3 regions of the Weissella sagaensis genome follow, and region 2 is predicted to be linked to each of the others. Evidence: predicted binding sites of a transcription regulator. Region 2 holds the regulator's gene; each other region holds the start of a gene.

Region 1 (7,776 bases), on a different contig from region 2:
ACTACGGGAATTGTTGTAAACGTTGACCGCATTACCACACCAAGCAAAACAATGCTTAAAATAAATAACCATCTTTTCTTCATATAATACCTCTGTTTTCTATCAAATAAAATTTTAAAAGTCCGTTAAAAACTATACCGTCTTATTTTATAGCTGTCAAAAATAAATTTTACATTAGTTTTTAATGCATTTGTTATATGAAAAAATAATTACTTAACTAATAAACAAAAAATAGCAAACCACCAGTGTGTTAGTGGTTTGCTATTTAGATAATTAAATCAATGACTATTGATTTAATTTATTAGTTCTTTGCAAATTCTGCAAATTGACCAGCTACGTTAGCCAAAAATTCTTTTGTGCCTTCGTTAGTGATCTTACCATTTTCATCAGCTAGTTCAGCAGTGTTACCAATGAACAATTCTGGTTGGTGCATAATCTTCATGTCTAAGAAGTCCAATGAGTTACGCAAAACATGGTGTGCTGCAACACCAGCAATACCAGAAATTGATTGTGAAGCTGGCAATACTGGCTTACCTGCCCAAACACTTTGTCCCCAAGGACGTGAAGCAACATCCAAAGCATTCTTCAAAGCAGCTGGCACACTACGATTGTGCTCTGGCGTTACAATAATAAATGCATCTTGTGCCTTAACAGCATCACGGAATTCAGTATATTCTACTGGTGAAGCTTCATCATAATCTTGGTTATACAAAGGAAGCTTTGCAATATCCAAATAAGTAACTTCTGCATCTGCTGGTAAACCAGCAACCAATGCTTCTGCTACACCCAATGAGTATGAGTTCTTACGAGTTGATCCAACAATTACACCATATTTTGCCATGATATTTCTCCTTAAAATTAATCATTATGTACAACGTTTTCGTCGTTAATACTAACTTAACTTACTTTTACAAAGTTGTAAACACTTATTTTAAATAAGCAAAATAAAAACACACATATTATATGAAATACATGTGTTTTAGATATTATATTTAGTTTAATCTTCTTTAGTTAAATCAATCAAAATCTTCGCTTGTGACTTATCAGTTGATAGGCGATCAAATCCTTTTTCAACCACGTCATCCAAGTCAATCATATCCGTAATAACAGGTTCAACATTAATTTGTCCTGAACTTACCAAATCAACAGTTTGTTGGAATGTTTCACGTGAATATGCAATCGTTGATGTTAACTTAACACCAGCATTCATCAATTGCATTGGATCAAATGAAATTGGGTGGGCAAAGATTGAAACAATAACAGCTGTTCCGCGAGCCTTAGTTACTGAAATAGCTTGCTCAAAAGTTGGTTGTACTCCTGCAACTTCAAAGGATACATCTGCACCACCACCTAAAATTTCACGAACTTTTGCTACAGGGTCCGCAAAATCAGCTGGATTCACAACATCAGTTGCGCCCATTGTGAGTGCCTTTTCCAAACGAACAGCTGATAAATCAACTGCAACAATCTTAGTTGCACCAGCTGCTTTGGCTGCAGCTGCTACCAAAACACCGATTGGACCAGCACCAAAAATAGCAACCTTTTGACCAAACTTTAAGCCACCTTCTTTAACAGCTTGAACTGCAACAGCTGTTGGTTCAATCGTTGCTGCTAACTTCAATGAGAAATCAGCTGGCAAAGCATACAAATTAGTTTCTGGTACATTAACATGTGCTGCAAAACCACCATCACAACTTAGTCCAATAAAACTATAACCATCATACACATCAACATCATCAGGTGATTGTGCATGTGTAACAGTTGGATTTACTGATACATGATCACCAACTTTATAATTCTTAACATCCTTACCAACAGATTCAATAACTCCTGAGAACTCGTGACCCATTGTTAATGGTGCTTGTCCACCCGTTAACTCATCCACCTTATCAACTGGAATAAAAACAGGTCCTTCTAAGTACTCATGCAAATCACTACCACAAATTCCCGCATAGGCAACGCGAACAACGACTTCATTATCTTGCGCTGGCTTTAAATCTACATCTTCTACGCGAATATCTTTTACACCATGCCAAACTGCTGCCTTCATGTTAATACCCCCAAATAATACGAGTAACTAGAAATTATATATAATTACAATCAATTTATATTTCATAAACTTATCTATCAACAATTACATTTTATCGCTCTCAATATCCATAATCAACTAAGGCATTACTCCTATACGAAACAACAAAATTCCCAAATACGGGAATCTTTATTAATTCAATCATTTTTGTGATTTTTTTAACAAAAAAGTGGTTATATAGACTTGAAAACCTATATAACCACCGTTGTAGATTGTTTTATTTTACACAAATCAACATGTTTGCTTAGTCTTTCAACGCTGCTAACACATCATCCGTCATTTTTTCAGGTGTCGTAATTGGTGCGTAACGATGAATTAATTTACCATCACGCCCAACCAAAAACTTTGTATAATTCCACTTAATAGCACCATTACCAGATTGTTCTTTTAAATATGTAAACAATTCATCTTCATCTTGACCATTAACCATAACACGTTTTGTCATTGGAAAAGTGACACCATAGTGCATTTGGCAAAATTCGTTAGTTTCTCCATCACTATCAAGTTCTTGCTTAAATTGATTAGATGGCAATCCCAAAACAACTAGCCCTTCATCTTTGTGTTCTTTGTATAAAGCTTCTAATCCTTCAAGCTGAGGGGCTAGGCCACACTTACTTGCAGTATTGACGATAATAACGACCTTGCCTTCATAATCTTTTAAATTAATTGGCTTTCCATTCATTTCTGTTTCAGTAAAATCATAAATTGTTGTCATTATTTGTATCCTTCTTTCTAAAAGAACGTTGTTCATTAAAATTAATTATAACAATCATTATCTTATTGGAAGCGTAACATAGTCATCAGCTACCTGTCTAACAAATCGTATTAGTGATAAGTGTTAATAACTAAGCACGCTATCTTAGTCATGCATAATCAATAAAGTCGTCCCCATAGGGTCTATAACCTTAATTTGTTTATCATTATTCACACTAACAGTCACCTCTTCTGATTGTGCGCGTTGTGCCAATAAATCAAAATACGCTTGGTCAACAACCACACGCCAATCAATTAATCCTGCTTCATCCAAATGACGTAAATCACTGTTTTCACTCTGCCATAAGTTAACCGCATGATGGTGATGATAATGATTATTTGAATAAAAATGCGCTGAAGTTGAAACATTTGACACTAAGTCCATTTGTAAAAATTTTAAGAAAAACTTGTCAGCATCAACTAAATGACTCCCCATAAAATGCAAATGTCCAATTTTTATACCGGTTGGAAAGCCTGTCCAATCATGTTGCTTTTGTGCTAATAGCTTATCGCCATCAACTTCATTTGTGCCCATTGTGACAAAGCCATCTTGCCATTTCCAATTCTGTGCATCCCGGTCATGATATAATTCGATACCATTCCCTTCAAAGTCATTAATGTAGATTGCTTCACTGACGTCATGATCACCAGCTCCCACTGGAATCTGTAAGGTTAATAGACGATGCAAAATGGATGCTAACTCGGCAGCATTTGGAAAAAGCAATGCCATATGATATAAACCAGTTTGTGCCACCGTTTGTGGTTTTCCACCTAGTAACATCGTTAAAAATGGTGCTTCACCTGCATGAAATGCATAATTAATTTGCGTTTCGTCTGATGCAACATCCACTAATCCCAAAACTTTTTCATAAAAGACCCGAGTCCGTTTTTCATCAACTACGCGTATTGTTAAATGTTGAATATCATATCGTGCTGTTTTCATTTTCACCAATTGACTTTCTTTTTTATTTTTTAATTTACTAAAAGTAAGTATATGCTTTTTAAAGATATTCGTAAAGAATTTATCTCATCTCAAAATAACAAAAAAACCAGTATGACTAGCGCATTGGCGCAGGTCATACTGGTTAATTGCACTATTTAATACTCTGTAACCGTCGCATCATCACTAATGGTGACATCTTCTTGTGGCGTTTCATCTGATTGTGCCTCGCTTGCAGCATTTTGTGTTTCCGCAACAATGCTAGCAAAATTATTCTTTAAGTCCGCATTTTGCGTTTCGGTAAGTGTCAAATCTTTACCACTAGCCGTTTCTGTTGCATACACTTGTCCTTGACCTTCGTGAATAACAAAGAAATAAGAAGTAGGTGAATCAACACCTTGGCGCGATCCTGTTGCAACTGCAACGACTTGATAATCAGCTTTTTTATCAGCTTTTGGTGACCAAGTAAAGGCCACTTTATGATCATCGAGTTTCAAATGATCCTTTAATTGACCATCTTTAAGGGCATCTGGAAATTTATATGCTAAGTGCTTTGGCGTACCACCATTATAGGTACCAACAAAGTCTTGGCCAACAGCGGTTTGCCATATCCCCATGTAATCTGCTAATTCTTTATTCTGTGCATCAGACCATTGGGCTGGCACCTTTTCTTCAGCTTTTTTCTTTTCACTACTTGCTTTTTTCTTTTCTGCATTTTCACTAGCATTTTTCTTTACTGAAGAAGATGCAGCTGCCTTTTTGCTGGTTTCTTTTTTAACATTTTCAGTTCCAATTTGGGCATTCTTTTGATTATGATGCGTTACAACAACGCCACCACCAATCAAAACCACTAACACTATGATGATAGCAATTAACAAATCACTATTCTTCTTAGGTCCTTTTGGAGAAACTTGGTCAGCTTCATTGGCCATACGCGTCACACGTGACGGCTGTTCATCAAGCGTAGTTGTCACAGCTTCTTTTGTTGTCTGACTTGGCATCAAAATAATTGGTTTTTTGCGCTCATCAATAACCGTTTCGACTTCCTTTGGTGCCTCAGCTTGTTCATCGATACTAGATTCTGATGACATTTGCGCGTCATCCACCGCCGATTGAGACGTGTCTTGTTTTACCTCCTCTTTTGCTTCGGGTACAACTTGCGCATCAAACTCTGCATGTTGTTGCACTCTTGCTTGCAAATGTTTTGTCATATCATTATATTCATCTTTTGTAATAACGCCACTATTCAATAATTCTTGATACTGACGCAATCTTTCTTCATCGGTCATTGTCCACTCCTCTAATAACCTATTTTTACTATATCTATTATCACATATAAAGTCACTTACGTGTTAATTTTACCTACAATGTTAGTTTACTATTATACGCTAAAAACTACCGCTACAAAACAAAGCCTATACCAATATTAAAATCACATCACGTATCATCATCACTATAATATAAACCCCTCCATACATTTCACAATCGTTAACGTTATCACAAAAGCCTTAAATCAACTATTAATCACATTGTTTTAAACTAATACAGTCATTTTACATACTATTTAAATAAATATAATAAATTTTAATAACTATACCATTTTTGTTTTCACCTTGATAACTTCCCTTTTTAGAGGTATACTCTTCCTAAATAATGTTATGACATAATGTATAGAAAAGAGGGGCATTATCAAAAAATTATTTATCGATATGGATAATACGCTGGTTGACACATTACCCGTGTTAAATGCAGAGAGTAAAAATATCCAAAAATATCATGTCAATAAACCAGATCAAATTCCTGGTATTTTTCGTAATTTACAGCCAATTCCTGGTGCCATTGATGGCGTCTTCGAACTAGCAAATTACTATGATCTTTACATTTTATCAACTGCTCCATGGGAAAACCCAAGTTCTTGGCAAGATAAAATTAATTGGCTTACCGAATACTTTGGCAATGATGAAAACAGTCCCTTTTACAAAAAGGTTGTATTAACTCACAAAAAAAATCTTGTAAAATTACCCAATAGTATCTTGCTTGACGATCGTCCTTATCACGGTGCAAGCGATTGGGACGATGAAATGCTTGATAGCTTTTGGTTACAATACGGATACGATCCTCGCCTAGTTTGGACTGACGACCTCGTGCCTTTTTTAATTAGCATTGCACAAAATGATGAGCAAACTTTACGCACAGCTATCGTTCAGGCTAATGAGCAAAAGCAGTACCAGTTGCGTCATGCAACAACTGAATTTAAAAAAGAAAGCTGGGAATAATTAATGACTATTGTTTCAGGAAAAAACATAATCAACAAAGCTCGTCAAAACAGTTATGCGATTGGCGCATTTAATACTAATAATCTTGAATGGACCGAAGCCATTTTACGGGTAGCACAAGCACAACAGGCGCCAACAATTATCGCCGCTTCAATGGGTGCCGTTAAATACATGGGTGGTTTTAAAACTGTCGTCGATTTAATCCATGATTTGCATGATGATTTAAACATTACCGTACCAATTGCTATCCATCTTGACCATGGTGACTTTGAAGCCGCCAAAGCAGCTATAGCAGCTGGTTTCACGTCGGTTATGTTTGACGGTTCAAGCTTACCCATTGATGAAAACCTTGCTAAAACACAAGAAATCGTAAATCTCTCACATGCTAAAGGCATCTCTGTTGAAGCCGAGGTCGGTTCAATAGGCGGTGAGGAAGACGGCATCATCGGTGGCGGCGAAATCGCACCTATCCCGGATGCTGTGGCAATGGTTAATACAGGCATCGACTTTTTAGCTGCTGGTATTGGTAACATTCATGGTCCTTATCCTGATAACTGGAAAGGGCTACATCTAGACCACTTAAAAAACATCACCTTAGCGGTTAACGAGGCCATTGGTCACGAAATGCCTATCGTCTTACATGGCGGTTCTGGCATCCCCGACGATCAAATAAAGACCGCTATTTCAATGGGCGTTTCAAAAGTTAACGTTAATTCAGAAGCACAGCTCGCCTTCCATGAAGCGCTACGTGAATTTATTCTAGCTGATCATGATTTAGAAGGAAAAAATTATGATCCACGTAAGTTGCTGGCAACTGGTGTTAAAGGCATTGAATCTGCTCTCACTGAACGCATTGATGTCTTTGGCAATGCTAATAAAGCTTAATATGCCTGATTCAATCACTAAATTCTATCGAATTTAGTGATTTTTTCTATTGTGGCGTGTCATGATTCATGCATACAAAAAAACAACCTAGCTTAGGTTGTTTTTCATCCATTCACTTTAAAAATTATTTTTCGTAAACATCATGCTCTTCCAAAGTACCAATGCATAATTTGGCTGCTTCTTTATCTTGGTTAAGTATGCCCGTGTTTTTTTAGGCTCATCAGTAATAAAGCCATCTACGCCATATGCATACATCGTCATAATATTAACATGGCCGTCTACTGTCCATGCATATAATTTTTTACCTACTTGATGTGCCTGATCGCTTGTTTTTGGCACAACGCTTGAATATTCAAGTGCATAAAATTGATGCGACTTGTCACGATTAATCGTATTATTGAGTGGCGATAGTAGCCCGCTCGTGGCATTAATATAATCAGATAGACGCTTCAATGCATTTTGATTTAACGATTGAATCTGTGCCTTATTTTGTTTTATTGCTTGTCCATATTTGCTACTAAAATCTTTTAGCCCTTGATTGCTAATTGATGAATTAATTTTTAACTCAATTAACAATTTTTGATTTAACTCATTGGCTTTATTAAGATAGTCACCAAAATTGGATACGCTAACTTTATGCCCATTTGAATCATAGCTGATATTTTTTAGTTCCGACCAATTCGTCTCACTAATTTTATATTTTTGCCCATTAAGCGCTGTAATCTTAGCATCATGGCTTAGTACATAAACCCCATCTTTTGTATGTTGAATATCAATTTCAACATAGTCTGGTTTTGTTGCGCTCACTTTTTCCAAATTTTCAATGGCATTTT
Region 2 (7,776 bases):
AATATACCAATTAACGTCAAAAATACTAATGATCCAACAGCACCCGGTACACTAATTGTGCCTAATCAAGCAATAACACCCACTTATCCTGTAACTGGTATTGCCAATGATGATCGATTTGCAGCATTATATTTACATCGTTATTTGCTTAATCGTGAAGTTGGTTTTACATTAAAAATATTACAAATTCTTGCATCATATAACGTCAGTTATGAACATATGCCTTCTGGAATTGATGATATGACAATTATATTTGATAAATCACAATTAACCCCCACTATCAAAGCCCACATTAGTCATGATTTATATCAAACAATTGCACCTGATGAATTAGAATGGCTTGATGATTATGCTATTATTATGATTGTTGGCGAGGGGATGCAAAGAAATATTAGTACCCTTAACAAAATTACAGATGCATTAGCTCAAGCTAACATTAATCTTCCAATGGTTAATCAAGGTGCTTCTCAGATTTCAACAATGTTAGGTGTCCCTGTTGACCAAATGAACGAGGCTGTTAAAGTCATTTATGAAGCCGTTTTTTAAGCCGCCATTTTATAAAATGCCAGCAAATAGACATCTTTCATCTAAAAAAGTCGTAAATTACCAATAATTTTGGTAATTTACGACTTTTTAAATATATGATGGTTTATTAAAATTTACTTTTAGCATAATTACGTAAAGCTGATTCTAAACCAGCATGCCGATTAGCTGGTTTGACATCTAGTGATTGATGAATTTGGCCACCCGCATTGGCATAATTAGTTGATTCTGTATTCGCAATCATTTGTAATTCAGATAATGAATAATCTGCTTGTACTTCAGAGAACACTAACGCACCACTTTTTGTGACCGTTTGATGTTCTTCAAGCGCTGTCCACATTGATATAATGGCACCTTCGGCATTAAAAATTAGTTCCAAATGGTAACCTGGCATGGCCATTTTGACATTACTATTATCAGCGACACCACGATTATGAAAATTAGCCTTTGGATATGAAACTGGCGTACCCGTTAACTGTACTATTTTTTCAGCAACATCAGCTTGTGTCAACTGTTCACGTTTTATTAAATCAACCACTGGTTTACTTAAATAATAACGTAATTGATTATCAATCACTTTATCTAATTGATGACTTGTTTCATATTTAGAACGAATCCCGTTCCAAGTATGATGCTTTAAACGCATCATAAAAGCAACTTGTTTAACAAATTCTAAATAGTCTTCAAATTCAGCCATATTTTCGATATGCAAGTAATACAAGTCAGCATTTTTATTTTCAAATCTAGTTGGCCAATGTCCTAATTTTGTCATTTTAACAAAGTTTTCTGAGCTAACTGTCATCCCCAAAAGCGCATATAGCATTTCTAAACGATCTGTTGCTGGCACACCACCACGGTGGAATCCGGCAACATACATCTTGGTAAATAGATTAGAACCAACACGATGTGCTTCAAGCCATGCTTTTGATAAGATAGCTTGCATGGTTTCATCACTTAATTGTTCATCATTAAAAATTTCATCAACATACGCTGCAATTGATTTAGGTAGCCAACCATCATTCATAAGATGCGTTGTTTGCGTTGATAAAGTTGCTGTCATTAACGTCCGACGCTTATCCACCCCATTCGGTGACTTTATTAACTCTCGCGTTCGTTTAAACAATCCTGTCATTACAAAATGACCTCCTCGCTACAAATAGCTTACCATATTTTACATTAAAGATGCAGTTGATGAACGTATAACTAATGTTGTATCAAAGGCCGTTACTTGACGTGCCATATCTGGTTGTTTAATACGTTCTATGACTGTTTTTATTGCTGCTTTAACAACTAATTCAACTGGTTGTTGAACTGTTGTTAACGCTGGCGTGAAGAATTCAGCATAATCTGTATCATCATAGCCAACGACAGATATATCTTCTGGTACTCGAATGCCATGTGCATTTAAACCTGATATTAAGCCAACTGCTAATTCATCATTGAGCGCAAAAGCTGCCGTCGCCTGTGTAATTGAGACTGCCATTGCAGCTGCCCGACCAGCATGCTTTGTTAGATTACGCGTCGTCACTTCACTTACTTTTGCACCTGCAGCTAACATGGTTTCTTTAAAAGATGCTGTTCGGTAAAGTAAATTATCGGTATATAGTTGATTTCCTAATAGCACCACATGTTTATGACCTAATGATATTAGATGCTGCGCTACTAGACGCCCCCCTATTTTATCTGAGGCATAAACAGCATCAGCATCAGATAATTCATCATGGTTTTCTAATACTACTAGCGCAATTCCCCGTTTTTTCAAACTTTGCGCAATGGCAACTGGTTGTGTCAGTTGACTAACAACAATAATCCCGTGAGCGCCTGAATTAACCAGTGTTTCAATCGCTTGATCAGCAGCTCCCCGATCAGCCGTCATAATTGATAATGACGTATTTTCAGGTAAATGTTCTTGCATTTTTTGAACAATATTCCCAAAAAATTGTATCTGTAAACTAGGTACTACCACACCAATCAGCATGTTAGCACCTCGTTTTAAACTGCGTGCGCTGGCATTCGGCACATAACCTATTTCATCGCGCGCAGCCAGTACTTTAGCCTTCGTTTTTTCAGAAAAACGCCCGCCCTTACCATTTAATACTTGTGAAACAGTAGCAATAGATACACCAGCTAAACTGGCTACATCTCTAATTGACACTTTTCCCATTTAAACACCTCTATTCCATTAATCAAATTGTAACGTGACTAGCCATTCTTTTACAATTAAAAACAATGGATTATTTTTAAATTTAGCTAATATATATTAAAACATTTTACCAACATTTAAACGATTTAAAAACCTTTTTAACTTGTTTATTTAAAATACTTGTTTACTTTAACCAGAAGAACAGTATAATATACTCTTGTAAGTCACTCAGGGTAGATTAAGATGCGTCAAGTGCTGTGGAAACGGAATGTGGGCCACAGACGAAGGATTTTCCGCGATATCTTAATCACATTCACTGCAATAAGTGAAACCCTCCAATTTAAAAGGAGGTGTTTTCAAATGAAAACATTATCATATGGATTACCACAATTACGCACAAAGCAACTCGCTATGCTGGGCATTTTGATGGCATTACAACTTGTCATTAGCCGTTTTTCATTGGGGACTGCAACAATCAAAGTTGGGTTTACTTTCTTGATTGTTGGGATCATCGCTAAATGGTACGGGCCATATTGGGGGATGTTAGTTGCCACATTTATGGACGTTATTAGTAGCTTAATGAATGGTTACGGTTATTTTTGGGGATTCACGATTTCAGCTATCATCGCAGCTGGTATCTATGGCTTTTCGTTTTATAATCGTCAAACTATTTCCATCCTTCGTGTTGTAGTAACTGTTTTCTTCGTATTACTTATCGTCAATGTGATTCTCAATACATTATGGGTCACATTAATTGGTAATATTCATAATATGCAAACTATCATGTCTCTACTGTGGTTACGTATTATCAAACAAATTGTCTTTTGGCCAATTCAGAGTATCCTATTGTTTTTATTACTTAATAATAAAACAATTGAAACGCTCCATAAAAAAATCTAATACGAAAATATTTAGGATAGCTATAGGTATCCTAGTTTAGAAAAGCAGTAAATTCACCAATTTATTTTTGGTAAATTTACTGCTTTTTCATATGTTTTAAAAAATATTTATCCCATGATAATCATCAAAATTACTAATTATAGAAATTAGAAATAGTTTTTAACCTATTATTAGTAACTTCGATGCACGGTGAATCCAGCATGACAACACGCCGCTTCAAATGAACTTGCAAATTTATTACGCACAGCTGGTGTTGCAAATACCAATTTGGTTTCAGTATAAATATCACCACAACCAATCCGATAAACACAACTGTCATATACTTGGCCAACAAATATTTCAGGCTGACATGTTAACGTATTTTCTAATGAATTAACTAATTGCTCAACCATATGATCCGGAATATCTCGTGTATTCTTCAGTAAATGATGAATGCTTGCACAGCCTGTTGACTTATGATGATAACTTGTTTTAATTTCTGGCATGATTAACCTCCACTTATTTTACCAACAACTTATACCTATTAACTTCTATATTTTTATCATAACTAATCATTTTTGTTTTTTCAAGCATATAAAAATATTCATACTCGAAAAGAATATTACTGGAGATTTATGGTATAATTAACCCTATTAATCAATATACAAAACGAGGAATTTTTACACTATGACCGAATCCATTTCGAAAACACAGTATCTACAGACTATATTGGAATTAAGTGGCGGCGATGAATCAACCAAAATTTCAAATAACCAAATTGCTGAACACTTAAATGTTACACCTTCATCCGTATCAAATATGCTGGCAAAATTACAAGAAGCCGGTGAAGTTAATGTCGTGCCTTATTATGGTGTTACTCTAACAAAACCTGGTCGTGAAACTGCCCTACGTTTAATTCGTTCACACCGATTAATAGAAACTTTTGGTGCGACTAAACTTGGATTATCAATTTCTGAAGCACACTCAAACGCCGATAACCTAGATCACGATGCTGACGATCAATTCATTAATGCCCTCGATAAATATTTAGGTTTCCCAAACCTAAGCCCACATGGTCTCGTTATCCCCGACATCAAACACCACTACTCACCTAAATCATTACGTTCATTACGTGAAGCTAGTGACGGTGAAACTGTTAAAATTAATAGTTTTACTGAAGACTTAGAACTCTTGCAATATACAGAGACACTTAAGTTAGGACTTAATACAGTTTGGACAATTAAAGAACGTCTACCATTTGACGGGCCATTAGTGCTAGTATCAAATGATACAACGTTACAAGTAACCCAACATGCAGCCGACTTCATTTATGTTAATGATTAACTAACAATTATAGACAAAAAGGACACTAAGCAACCATTTTTTAGATGGTTAGCTTAGTGTCCTTTTTATAACGCTGTTTATTAACATAATTGATAGTCTGCGTATATGCAACGTCACAGTTTTGGTTTATTTCTCACCAAAATTATTTATAAAATACAAAAGCGTTTGCAATTCGTTTGTTAAGTCCACGTTTTGTACACGAACGCTATTAGGTACATCTAAACGTAATGGCGTGAAATTTAAAATGCCACGAATACCAGCATTCGCTAAACGATTAGCAACATCTTGTGCCACATCTGCTGGTACTGTTACAATTGCAACATCAATACGTTGGTCCATAATTTGTTTTTCTAAATCAGCTAAACTATAAACTGGAATACCTGATTGAATGGTATTTATAATTTCTGGTTTAACATCAAATGCTGCTGCGATACGCGCATTAGAACTTTGATGAAAGTTAAAGTTTAATAATGCTTGTCCAAGATTTCCAACACCAACTAATGCAACTGAAGCCAACGTATCCTGATTTAAAATTTCACCAAAGAAATTCATCAAAGCTTCAACATCATAACCATACCCACGTTTACCTAATGCGCCAAAATAAGAAAAATCACGTCGAATTGTTGCAGCATCAAATTTTACCGCTTCAGATAATTCGTTTGATGAAACGCGAACAGTCCCAGAATCAAGCAACAAATTTAAATAACGATAGTAAATTGGCAATCGCTTTGCCGTTGCTTTAGGAATATCATGTTCAACCATTTGGTTCGACCTCTTTTTTCAAAATTTAACAAGTTTCACAAGCAAAAAATAACATTGTGAAACCAATACTACCTATTATCATAACATATGCAGTAATTTTTGTGAACTAAATAACAATTAATAATTCACAAATAAGCGTTATTTTGTAAGCGGTTTCTAAATATTGGTATATCTATCGGCTAGTGTTTTAGCTTTCCCTTATTCTTACGGTGCTTTCTTTTTGCATGCTTTTCTTTGGCTAATCGATCTTGTCGTGATACCGTTGGTTGCGTATTAACTGCCTTCTTAACCGTCTTTTTTGACTGCGTATTTTGAGTTGGTTCGTCATTATTTTTTGTATCGTTAACTACTTTACGAGCCTTATCACTAACTGTATTTTTAGTTTTAGAACCCTTATGTGCTTTATCTGCTGATGAAGTTAATGCCTTCGTTTTATGCGATACGATCGTTTTAACACCAGTAACTGTTTTAATATCAACAGCAACTAATTTCTTTAAATCACGCTGGTCATGATCATTACCAAATGAAATCACTAACCCTGCTTTACCCATACGGCCAGTACGACCAGCACGATGTGTATATGTTTCACCATCACGTGGCAAATCAAAATTAATAACTGCTGGTAAATCAGGAATATCCAAACCACGAGCAGCCACATCAGTCGTTAATAAGAATTTTGCTGTCCCCTTACGAAAATTATCCAACGATTTAGCACGTGTTGTACTGGAATCACCACGTACCAAAGTTGCCATTGCCACATGTTCATGGGCTAAGAAACTAGCTGTAATTTTTAGTTGCTTTGTCGTATTAAAAAATACCATTGCTTGGAAATGTTTTTGCGTTGCTAACTGACGTAAACGCTTTTGGCGTTGATCACGTGCTGTTGGCCAAAATTCATGCTTAATTGCTGTTGGAATTTCTACATGTCGCTGATCAATGCGTAAGAAATCTCGTTCAAAAAGACCACTCGCTTTTGTCTTATCAACTTCTGTTGCCCCAAACAAAGCAACTTGTACGTCTTCGTCTGCAATTGTATCCCAGATTTGATCAATTTGATTTGCTGTATCATCACGTAGTAATTCATCAGCTTCATCAAGAATCACCGTTCGTAAACGCTTTAACTTTAGTTTACCGTTACCAATGAGTTCGCTAACACGACCTGGTGTCCCAACCAAAATTTCAGGATGCTTTTTTAATCGATCTAATTGATGTTTAACATTAGCACCACCCGTTAATGATAATACCTTTAGTGACAAAATATTTGCCCAGTCACGCACAACTCTTGTTGTTTGCATGGCTAACTCTTGTGATGGCGCTAAAATTAATAATTGTTCACCATCATTTGGTACTATTTCTGGCAATAATGGCCATGTAAAAGCTAGTGTCTTACCAGTCCCAGTTGGTGCTAAAGCATCAATTGATTGTCCTTCTGCTAAAGGCTTAGCAACTGCCTCTTGTATCGGTGTTAAAGTTGTAAATCCAACACTTGTTAAACGTTCTTCAAAACGGGAATCCATGTTTTCTCCTTAATATCTAACCAGTGCTACTTGTCTGCAGGAAATACAATACCTGCATCTTGTCGTAAGTCAAATAGTACTTGGTTAACAGTTTGACTTAGTGTCAATAATGTTTCGTATGCTTCCTTAGTTTCTGTTTTATTAGTCATCATATTAGCAAACAGCTCTGCTTCGGCAATCATTGGATTAACCGCAGGTGCTTGACTTAATTCATGGGCGACCTTATCTGCATCATAATAAGTAATATCTAATACTTCTGCAATATCACCAATCACTAATGTATCACGTAACCCTAAAATTTCTGAATTTAAATGACTGTTAGATCCTTTACCAAATTGTACTGTAACATCAAAATCTTGGTAACGTAAGATTGCTATCCCACGACCATCGGCACCATTGCGTAATGGCGTTGCAAAATAATGACTTGATTGCGGCTTTCCAAACAATTTAATTGTTGCGTAAATTGGATAGATTCCTAAATCAGTTAAAGCACCTGCACTAAATTGGCGACTCAAAACATTCGGTTCATCACCTGCTAAATATTCGTCAAAACGTGATGAATATTTTTCATAAACAAAAGTCGCCCCT
Region 3 (7,776 bases), on a different contig from region 2:
TTATTTTTTTTTCGTACAGCTTTACGATTGTAAGCTTGATTCATAATGATTATCTCCTTAATAATATAAATTTCATTATCTTACTAGGGTAACATAGACAAAGTATGATTGCATTTGACACGGTTTATATTTAAATTTCATACAAAAGACAATTGGTAATAATTGCTTAATGTAGCGGATGGGGACAAGATACTGTATGCTATAACATATTATAAGAATTACTGCGTTAAAAATTTTTAAATAAAAGGATAATATGGCACTTCGCTAAGTCGGTAAGGAGAATCTTATGCAAATTGAAGCTGAAATGACGGTTACGACAGATGTTGTTAAGCTAGTATTTCACAATAAACAGGGTGAACTCTATATTCATCACAATTTTAAATATAATCAAGCGGTGTCAGGGCTTTATCTAAACTTTAAAAACAGAAAGCTTCAGTCTGCTAGTTTACAACCTGCTGATCATGGGACAATCATTCAACTATTGCCACCTAAAAATATTAATCAAAATGAGTTATTAGAAAATATTCAGGAAATAATAAGTAATAAGAAACTTACCCCAGTTGGTGATAATCAAAATCTCATTGGTTATGTAGAAGAAATCATGTTGATTCTGGATCAATTTATGTATCCATTAATTCCTAAAACAAAAACCTTTAAAAAAACGCAACATCGTTGGAAAAAGTCGATAGCTGATGTTGCTTTTATGGTGGATGCATTTGATAGCAAAGCAACTATTTTCTGGCAGAAGCGTAACGAGATGCGTATTGTTAAAGGAGCTACTTTACGCACAAAATATCCGCTAAATAAAGATGGTTCTATTGGGTTAGATGCTCGTATGGGAACACAGTTACGTCAAGAACAAGCAAGTAAAGTCGAAAAATTTACCACGACAGAAGACATTATTTTAAAGAGTGTTAATGAAGTTGGCCTTTTCCTTTATTTTGGTGGTACTAACAGCTGGCTGGTATTAAAAGACGTCACTAATAAGACTATCGATGAGTATGCTATTGTTAAATAATGAATCACAAGTAATTGTGGCACTTTATTATTGATAGGTGAATCAGCCGTGAGAGATTAAAAAGTCTAAGAACTATTGCTTAAATGAGTTCTTAGACTTTTGTTTAGTTAATCAGTTTTAATGATAGATAAAAACTAATTTATGATCAGTTGATTGTGATGCATCAAAAGAATATACGGCTGTTTTAAATTGTTTCAGTTTATCAATCGTTGTCAGTTGATTTTCAACAATAAAACGCACCATTTCACCACGAGCCATTTTAGCATCAGTAGCTTTAACTTTTAGTTTCCCGGCTACAATGTGTGCAAATATAATATCAATAAATTCGTCTTCAGGCTGTAAAAAAGGGCGTATCGATTGTGCATATTCTTTAGATGCTAAATTAATAATCGGTTCATGATTATGAATCATTTGGTATAATGTGTCTCCCCAGAATTCATAAAGATTGCGACTATCGTTAATTTTTAACCGTGATTTCATCTCTAGACGATAAGGTACAATACCGTCAAATGGGCGTAATACACCGTAAAAAGCAGATAAAATCCATAAATGATTTTGAAGATAAGATAATGCTTGTTCACTTAAAACATTTGGTGCCATATATTGATACTGAATACCAGTATAACTGAATATTGCAGGTGTTAATGCGGTATTTGAATTTGTGTGATGAAGTTGATTATAGTTTTCAGTTGTTAATTTATCACTAGTTTGCCATAATTTTTTGAGCTCATCATAAGAAAGTGACAATAGTTTTTGTTGAATTATTAAGGATTGTTCTAAGTAACATGGCGTATTAATCGGTGTAAAATTGTCTTGATCAATCGTCATTTTTTTAGCAGGTGAAATAATAATTTGCATGTTAATTAATCTCCGTTAATCAGTGGATTAAATCTGTTTTACGTTAATTGCTTCAATAAACTTAAATTCTTTATTTGAATAGGCAAATTTTAAAATGCAGCAATTATGAAAATTAGGAACTTGTTTTTGGATTTCTTCAAACGGCAACCATTTTTTTAGAAAAACAAAGCAAGCGTCACCATGACTAACGGCTAAAACGCGTTTATGATCGGGTTTTTCCATTATTTCTGTTAGTGTCTGATTCATTCTTTGTTGCACTTGAATATCCGATTCACCACCAAATGGGACAAAAAAATCACCATAAGAATGACGAATTGGATCATTTTGTGGATTAAGTTGTTCACTTTGACCTTCAAAAACGCCAAAATGCCATTCTTTTAATCCTTTTAATCTTGTATAAGGTTGATCTGTAATATTTTCGAGCGTGTCACTTGCTCGTTCTTGTGTCGAAGCATAAGCATGGTCAAAAGTTAGATTAATTTGTTCAAAATAATGGCCAACTTCTTGAGCATCTGTGATACCTTGTGGTGTAAGTGGTGAGTCACTAGCTCCTTGAATACGGTGCAATTGGTTGAATAATGTTTGACCGTGGCGCATTAGATAAAGTTCTTTCATATTAAGCTATTCCTCTCTTTATTATGTCATATCTATTATCTAATAATATTTGAATATTCACAATTTTAAGAGTATTTTGATTCTAAATGTTAGTAAGCATATCAGTAGCTATCTAATTCAGATATTGTTAAACTATATATAGTGAAATGATTCACAATATGGTTATTTGGGGGAAATTATGATTAAAGCATTTTCAAGTCCAGCACATTATGTACAAGGTAATGATGTATTCAGTCATCCAAAGGAATATTTTGAAAATTTAGGAAAGCAACCGCTATTGCTTTGTGATGATATTGTCTGGGAAATTGTGGGTGAAACATTAAATCAAACATTATCAAGTAATTTTATAGTAACGCATGTTAATTTTGGTGGTGAAGCTTCTGAAGAAGAAATTATGCGTGTGGTTGAAATTGGTAAGCATGCCGATAACGATTTTATTATTGGTTTAGGTGGTGGTAAGACGCTCGATACAGCAAAAAATATTGCTGATAAATTAGCAGTGCCAGTGGCTATTTTACCAACAGTGGCATCGACTGATGCGCCATGTTCAGCTTTGTCAGTGTTATACACACCAGAAGGACAATTTACAAATTATGCTTTCTATGATAAAAATCCAGACATCGTGTTGGTCGATACAAAAGTTATTGCTAATGCCCCAGTCAGAAACCTAATTGCAGGTATTGGAGATGCTATGGCAACAAATATTGAAGCACAAGATGTTGCCAAGGGGCATAATAAATCAATGCTGGGTCAAGCACCAACTTTAGCCTCATTAGCAATTGCACAAACATGTGAAGACAATTTGTTTGCCCATGCTCACGAGGCTGTAGCAGCAGCTGAAGCACATGTTGTGACACCGGCTTTGGAAACAGTTGTTGAAGCCAATACATTGTTAAGTGGTATTGGTTTTGAAAGTTCTGGACTGGCTGCTGCACATGCGATTTACAATGGCTTCACAGTATTGTCTGGTGAAAGTGAAACCATGATGCACGGCGAGAAAGTTGCTTATGGGTATTTATGTGAGTTAATGTTGAACAATGTACCAACTGAGACATTGAATAAATATATTGATTTTAATCAATCACTTGGTTTGCCAACTACTTTGGCAGATTTACATCTAGAAGATGCTACTTATGAAGATTTCTTAAATGTTGGTAAGCAAGCCACTATTCCTTCTGAGACAATTCATCAAATGCCATTTGAAATCACAGCTGAAGATGTTGCAAATGTTATTATAGCAGTTGATAGTTATGTTAAGTCTCGAAAATAATTAATTATAAAAGGAGACGTTATGACTGATTCAAATAAGCAACGTGAAATATTAGTGTCTAATGAAAATTCAACGGAACGAGATAAATTAAATAGAGAATTTAAAAGAGTTGCAAAATCATTGCCTAGGCAAAAAGTAACGCAAGCTGATTTAGCAGCGATGATTAAGCATGATGAATGGTAAGCTTTATTTGCCTTTAAACATAATAAAAGGCGTCCAACACTTTGTATGTCGGACGTCTTTTATTATGGGCAGATTATTTTTTAAAGCAATTTATTTGATGATCGTTTATAATACCTGCTGCTTGAAGAAATGAGTAAGTGGTAACAGGACCAGCATAGGCGAAGCCGGCTTTTTTTAGCTGCTTACTTACAATCAGTGCTAGTTGATCATATTTGGGAATTGATTCAGATGATGCATAGTGATGGATGATTGTATGATTACCTGTAAAGGACCAAACATATTCACTAAATTGATTATTAGGGAATTTCGTTTGCATAATTTTAGCATTATTAATGGTGGCTATTATTTTACGTTTATTACGAATAATACCGCTATTGTGCATTAAACTTATGATTTTGTCATTATCATAGTGGGCTATTTTTTCAAAATCAAAGTTATCAAATGCCTGTTTAAAATTTTCTCGTTTATTTAAAATAAGTTGCCAGCTTAGACCGCTTTGAAATGCTTCTAGGGTCAACAACTCAAAAAGTTGTTGACTTGTTGTTGTTGGGACACCCCATTCAGTATCATGATAATCTTTTAATAATTGATTACCATTTTGTGCCCAATTACAGCGTTGTTTCATAATTGTTTGCTCCTTATCATCGTGCTGAAATTAAAGGGAAAGTGTTTGTACTTATTAAAATTTTACCGCAAATAACGATAAATATACTAGCCGTAAAATTTTATTGATTAATCCGTTAGTTAGGTTTAAACTAATTTTGTACAGTTAAACTTATTTAATGGATTGGAGGAGAGTTATGAATTTTTCAGACGTAACTTGTCATGAAATGAGAAGAAAAGTTATGGTGATTGATTCAAAAAGCTTTTACGCAAGTGTAGAAAGTGCCGATCGTGGCTTAAACCCCTTAACTTCATTATTAGTAGTTATGAGTCAACAGGCAAACACTAATGGGGGACTTGTATTAGCTGTTTCCCCTCGTGCAAAAAAAGAATTGGGTATTAAAAATGTCATGCGTCAACGTGATGTTCCAAAAGATTCTCGGTTGATTATTATTCAGCCACGAATGAATCGTTATATTGCTGTAAATAAAAAAGTTAATGATATTTTTCGTCAATTTGTTGCTGAAGAGGATCTCCATTTATATTCCATTGATGAAAGTATTCTTGACGTGACAGATTCTTGGGAATATTTAAAATTTATTTATGGTAAGGATTTAACATTAAAGAAATTAGCACATATTATTCAGTTAAAAGTAAAAAAAGAACTAGGATTATATTTGACAGTTGGTATTGGCGATACACTTACAATGGCTAAAATTGCCTTAGATATTCAGGCGAAACACGATTGTGATTTCATTGGAGAATGGCATTTTGAGAATTTACCAGAACATTTATGGCCCATTACAAAGTTAGATACCGTTTGGAGTATTGGCAGTAAAACAGCCAAAAAGTTAAATCGGTTGGGTATCTTTTCAATGTATGATTTAGCTATGGCAAGTCCATATTATCTTAAACAAAAAATGGGTGTTCGTGGTGAAGAACTGTTTGCTTTAGCTTGGGGAGTAGATCGTAGCATTGTTAGTTGTAAACATAAAGTTAAAGCAGGAAATATTTCTAATAGTCAAGTGTTACCACGTGACTATAATGATATCCCTGAAATTAAAGTTGTTATTCGTGAAATTGGTGAACAAGTTGCTGCACGATTACGCGCCAAGCAATTAGCAGCTGGTACGGTATCATTATTTGTTGGTTATGCTTATGCAACAAGTGAACAAAAACAGATGCCTGGTTTTAATGTCCAAATGAAAATTGAACCATCAAATTTATCGCATGTTATTCATAACGCTTTAATTGATTTATTTGATGAACATTATACGGATGGCAACGTACGTAACTTAGGTGTATCTGTTGGTAAATTACAACCAGCAGGTTATGAGCAATTAGATTTATTAACGCCAGTTGTACAACAAATTAATGCTGCTAAAATTGATCAGGTCGTTGATGATATTAGAAAAAAATTTGGTGTCACAAGCTTAGTCAAACTGTCTTCGTTAAGCGCTGGCGGTACAATGATACAACGTGCAGGTTTAGTTGGTGGTCATAATGGCGGTAATACCTATGGATAATCAAGATAAATTAAATTATCAGTTGATAAATGCAGCTCATTTTTTTCAAAATGATTACCAAGATAGAGGTATGGTTAAATGGCAAGGCTATTTTCTTAGTGATCATACAGAGGACGTTGGTAAATACTCTAAAAATCGGCTGGATAACGTGAAGCGTCAAGATTATGAAGAAATGTCTGAGAAAGCAATTAGTCAATATTTAATGAAAGCTTTTGACCAACAATTTAAAGTAACCATTCAATTAAGGAATCATAATGATCAGGGGATTGTTAGTCCTTTGTATCATGGGAAAGTATTAGGTTTTCAAGATAATAATGTCGTGCTTTCAGATAATATACAAGTATTTCCATTACCTGATATTTTATATGTTAAATAATTAATGTAAACGAACGCTGTTGCAACAGTATTTGTGAAATTAGCCACCGTGTTTAAAAGCACGGGGCTTTTTTTATGGAGATTAGAATGTTTCGCCTAAAAACGAACTTAATTTTATTTTTTAGTATTTTTTATTAACAAATACGAACTAAACGCGTTGACTTGCTTTTTAAAGTTCAGTATTATGAAGGTGAAAAACAGACGTTGTCATGGTGAAAGTCAAAAGTGAGGAATAAATGGTGGCAAATGAAGTTGCAGTATTGATGGGATCAATTTCGGATTGGTCAACAATGAAATTGGCGTGTGAACTACTTAAAAAGCTAGATATATCATTTGAAAAGAGGGTCATATCAGCACATCGAATGCCTAATGAATTACAGGAGTTTGGGGAAAATGCACGGACTAAAGGGATAAAAGTTATCATTGCAGGTGCAGGTGGTGCAGCTCACTTACCAGGTATGATTGCTGCTAATACGACGTTACCTGTGATTGGTGTTCCAATTAAAACACGAACATTGAACGGTATAGATTCATTGCTATCAATTGTGCAAATGCCCACAGGAGCACCAGTTGCAACTGTTAGTATAGGTGATGCTGGTGCTAAAAATGCAGCTATTTTAGCAGCACAAATGTTGGGTATCACACAAGCAAGCGTCCAAGACAAGTTAATTGATTTAAAAGAAACACAACGTCAAGAAGCTATTGAAAGTGAGGCGCGCTTTGATTAAAACAATTTTGCCACCAGCAACAATTGGCATTGTAGGTGGTGGACAATTAGGGCAAATGATGGCTTTGAGTGCTAAAAGTATGGGGTATAAAGTTGGCATTTTAGATCCCACACCATATGCACCAGCAGCACAAGTCGCTGATTTTCAAATCATAGCTAGCTATGATAATGAAGTCGCTTTATTAGAACTTGCCCATCGTAGCGCAGTATTAACCTATGAATTTGAAAATGTCGCAGAAGAAACATTACAGAAAGTAACGGCATATACATCTTTACCGCAAGGGGTTAATTTATTACATGTTAGTGGACAACGGTTAAGAGAAAAAAATTTTTTAAAAAATATACAAATTCCAGTAACCAATTTTGCCTCGGTTACTGATGCATCCTCATTAGAAATAGCCATTGAAAAAATAGGTTATCCGGCGCTTTTGAAAACAGTTAGTGGTGGTTATGACGGTCATGGTCAGTTAGATATTGATAAGCCAAGCGATATTATCAGGGCTGAACAATTATATAAGCGAACACCATGTATTTTAGAAGCTCGTCAGGAGTTTCAAGCTGAAGGGTCAATGATGGTAACGCGCGACTTTAATCAACATGT

The links. Region 2 encodes Rex, which represses fermentation and respiration genes when NADH is low (regulators of the CRP and FNR family bind a similar motif). Its sites were predicted from a motif close to TTGTGAANTANTTCACAA; they were not measured.
Region 1: G7Y65_RS04780 (2,3-butanediol dehydrogenase) is a predicted target of Rex. The motif match lies at 2,237-2,254, and genes of this name have one in related genera.
Region 3: G7Y65_RS03645 (glycerol dehydrogenase) is a predicted target of Rex. The motif match lies at 2,631-2,648, and genes of this name have one in related genera.

The regions. Positions count from the first base shown of each region.
Region 1 is NZ_BLKA01000003.1:161,707-169,482, forward strand. Features, by position in the region: gene G7Y65_RS04770 (MFS transporter) at 1-83, opposite strand, end outside; gene G7Y65_RS04775 (NADPH-dependent FMN reductase) at 302-841, opposite strand; gene G7Y65_RS04780 (2,3-butanediol dehydrogenase) at 998-2,050, opposite strand; gene G7Y65_RS04785 (glutathione peroxidase) at 2,334-2,804, opposite strand; gene G7Y65_RS04790 (VOC family protein) at 2,949-3,785, opposite strand; gene G7Y65_RS04795 (DUF4767 domain-containing protein) at 3,941-5,071, opposite strand; gene G7Y65_RS04800 (5' nucleotidase, NT5C type) at 5,492-6,058, shown strand; gene fba (class II fructose-1,6-bisphosphate aldolase) at 6,062-6,943, shown strand; gene G7Y65_RS04810 (glycerophosphodiester phosphodiesterase family protein) at 7,061-7,776, opposite strand, start outside.
Region 2 is NZ_BLKA01000005.1:63,000-70,775, reverse strand. Features, by position in the region: gene G7Y65_RS06595 (aspartate kinase) at 1-546, shown strand, start outside; gene G7Y65_RS06590 (DUF3114 domain-containing protein) at 653-1,675, opposite strand; gene rbsR (ribose utilization transcriptional repressor RbsR) at 1,715-2,707, opposite strand; THF riboswitch at 2,914-3,007, shown strand; gene G7Y65_RS06580 (folate family ECF transporter S component) at 3,047-3,586, shown strand; gene G7Y65_RS06575 (hypothetical protein) at 3,757-4,071, opposite strand; gene G7Y65_RS06570 (metal-dependent transcriptional regulator) at 4,253-4,909, shown strand; gene G7Y65_RS06565 (redox-sensing transcriptional repressor Rex) at 5,036-5,671, opposite strand; gene G7Y65_RS06560 (DEAD/DEAH box helicase) at 5,851-7,188, opposite strand; gene G7Y65_RS06555 (Gfo/Idh/MocA family protein) at 7,215-7,776, opposite strand, start outside.
Region 3 is NZ_BLKA01000002.1:224,461-232,236, forward strand. Features, by position in the region: gene G7Y65_RS09295 (hypothetical protein) at 1-44, opposite strand, end outside; gene G7Y65_RS03630 (hypothetical protein) at 287-1,018, shown strand; gene yaaA (peroxide stress protein YaaA) at 1,136-1,876, opposite strand; gene G7Y65_RS03640 (histidine phosphatase family protein) at 1,904-2,491, opposite strand; gene G7Y65_RS03645 (glycerol dehydrogenase) at 2,673-3,761, shown strand; gene G7Y65_RS03650 (hypothetical protein) at 3,783-3,944, shown strand; gene G7Y65_RS03655 (DNA-3-methyladenine glycosylase I) at 4,018-4,569, opposite strand; gene G7Y65_RS03660 (Y-family DNA polymerase) at 4,745-6,073, shown strand; gene G7Y65_RS03665 (hypothetical protein) at 6,066-6,449, shown strand; gene purE (5-(carboxyamino)imidazole ribonucleotide mutase) at 6,685-7,176, shown strand; gene purK (5-(carboxyamino)imidazole ribonucleotide synthase) at 7,157-7,776, shown strand, end outside.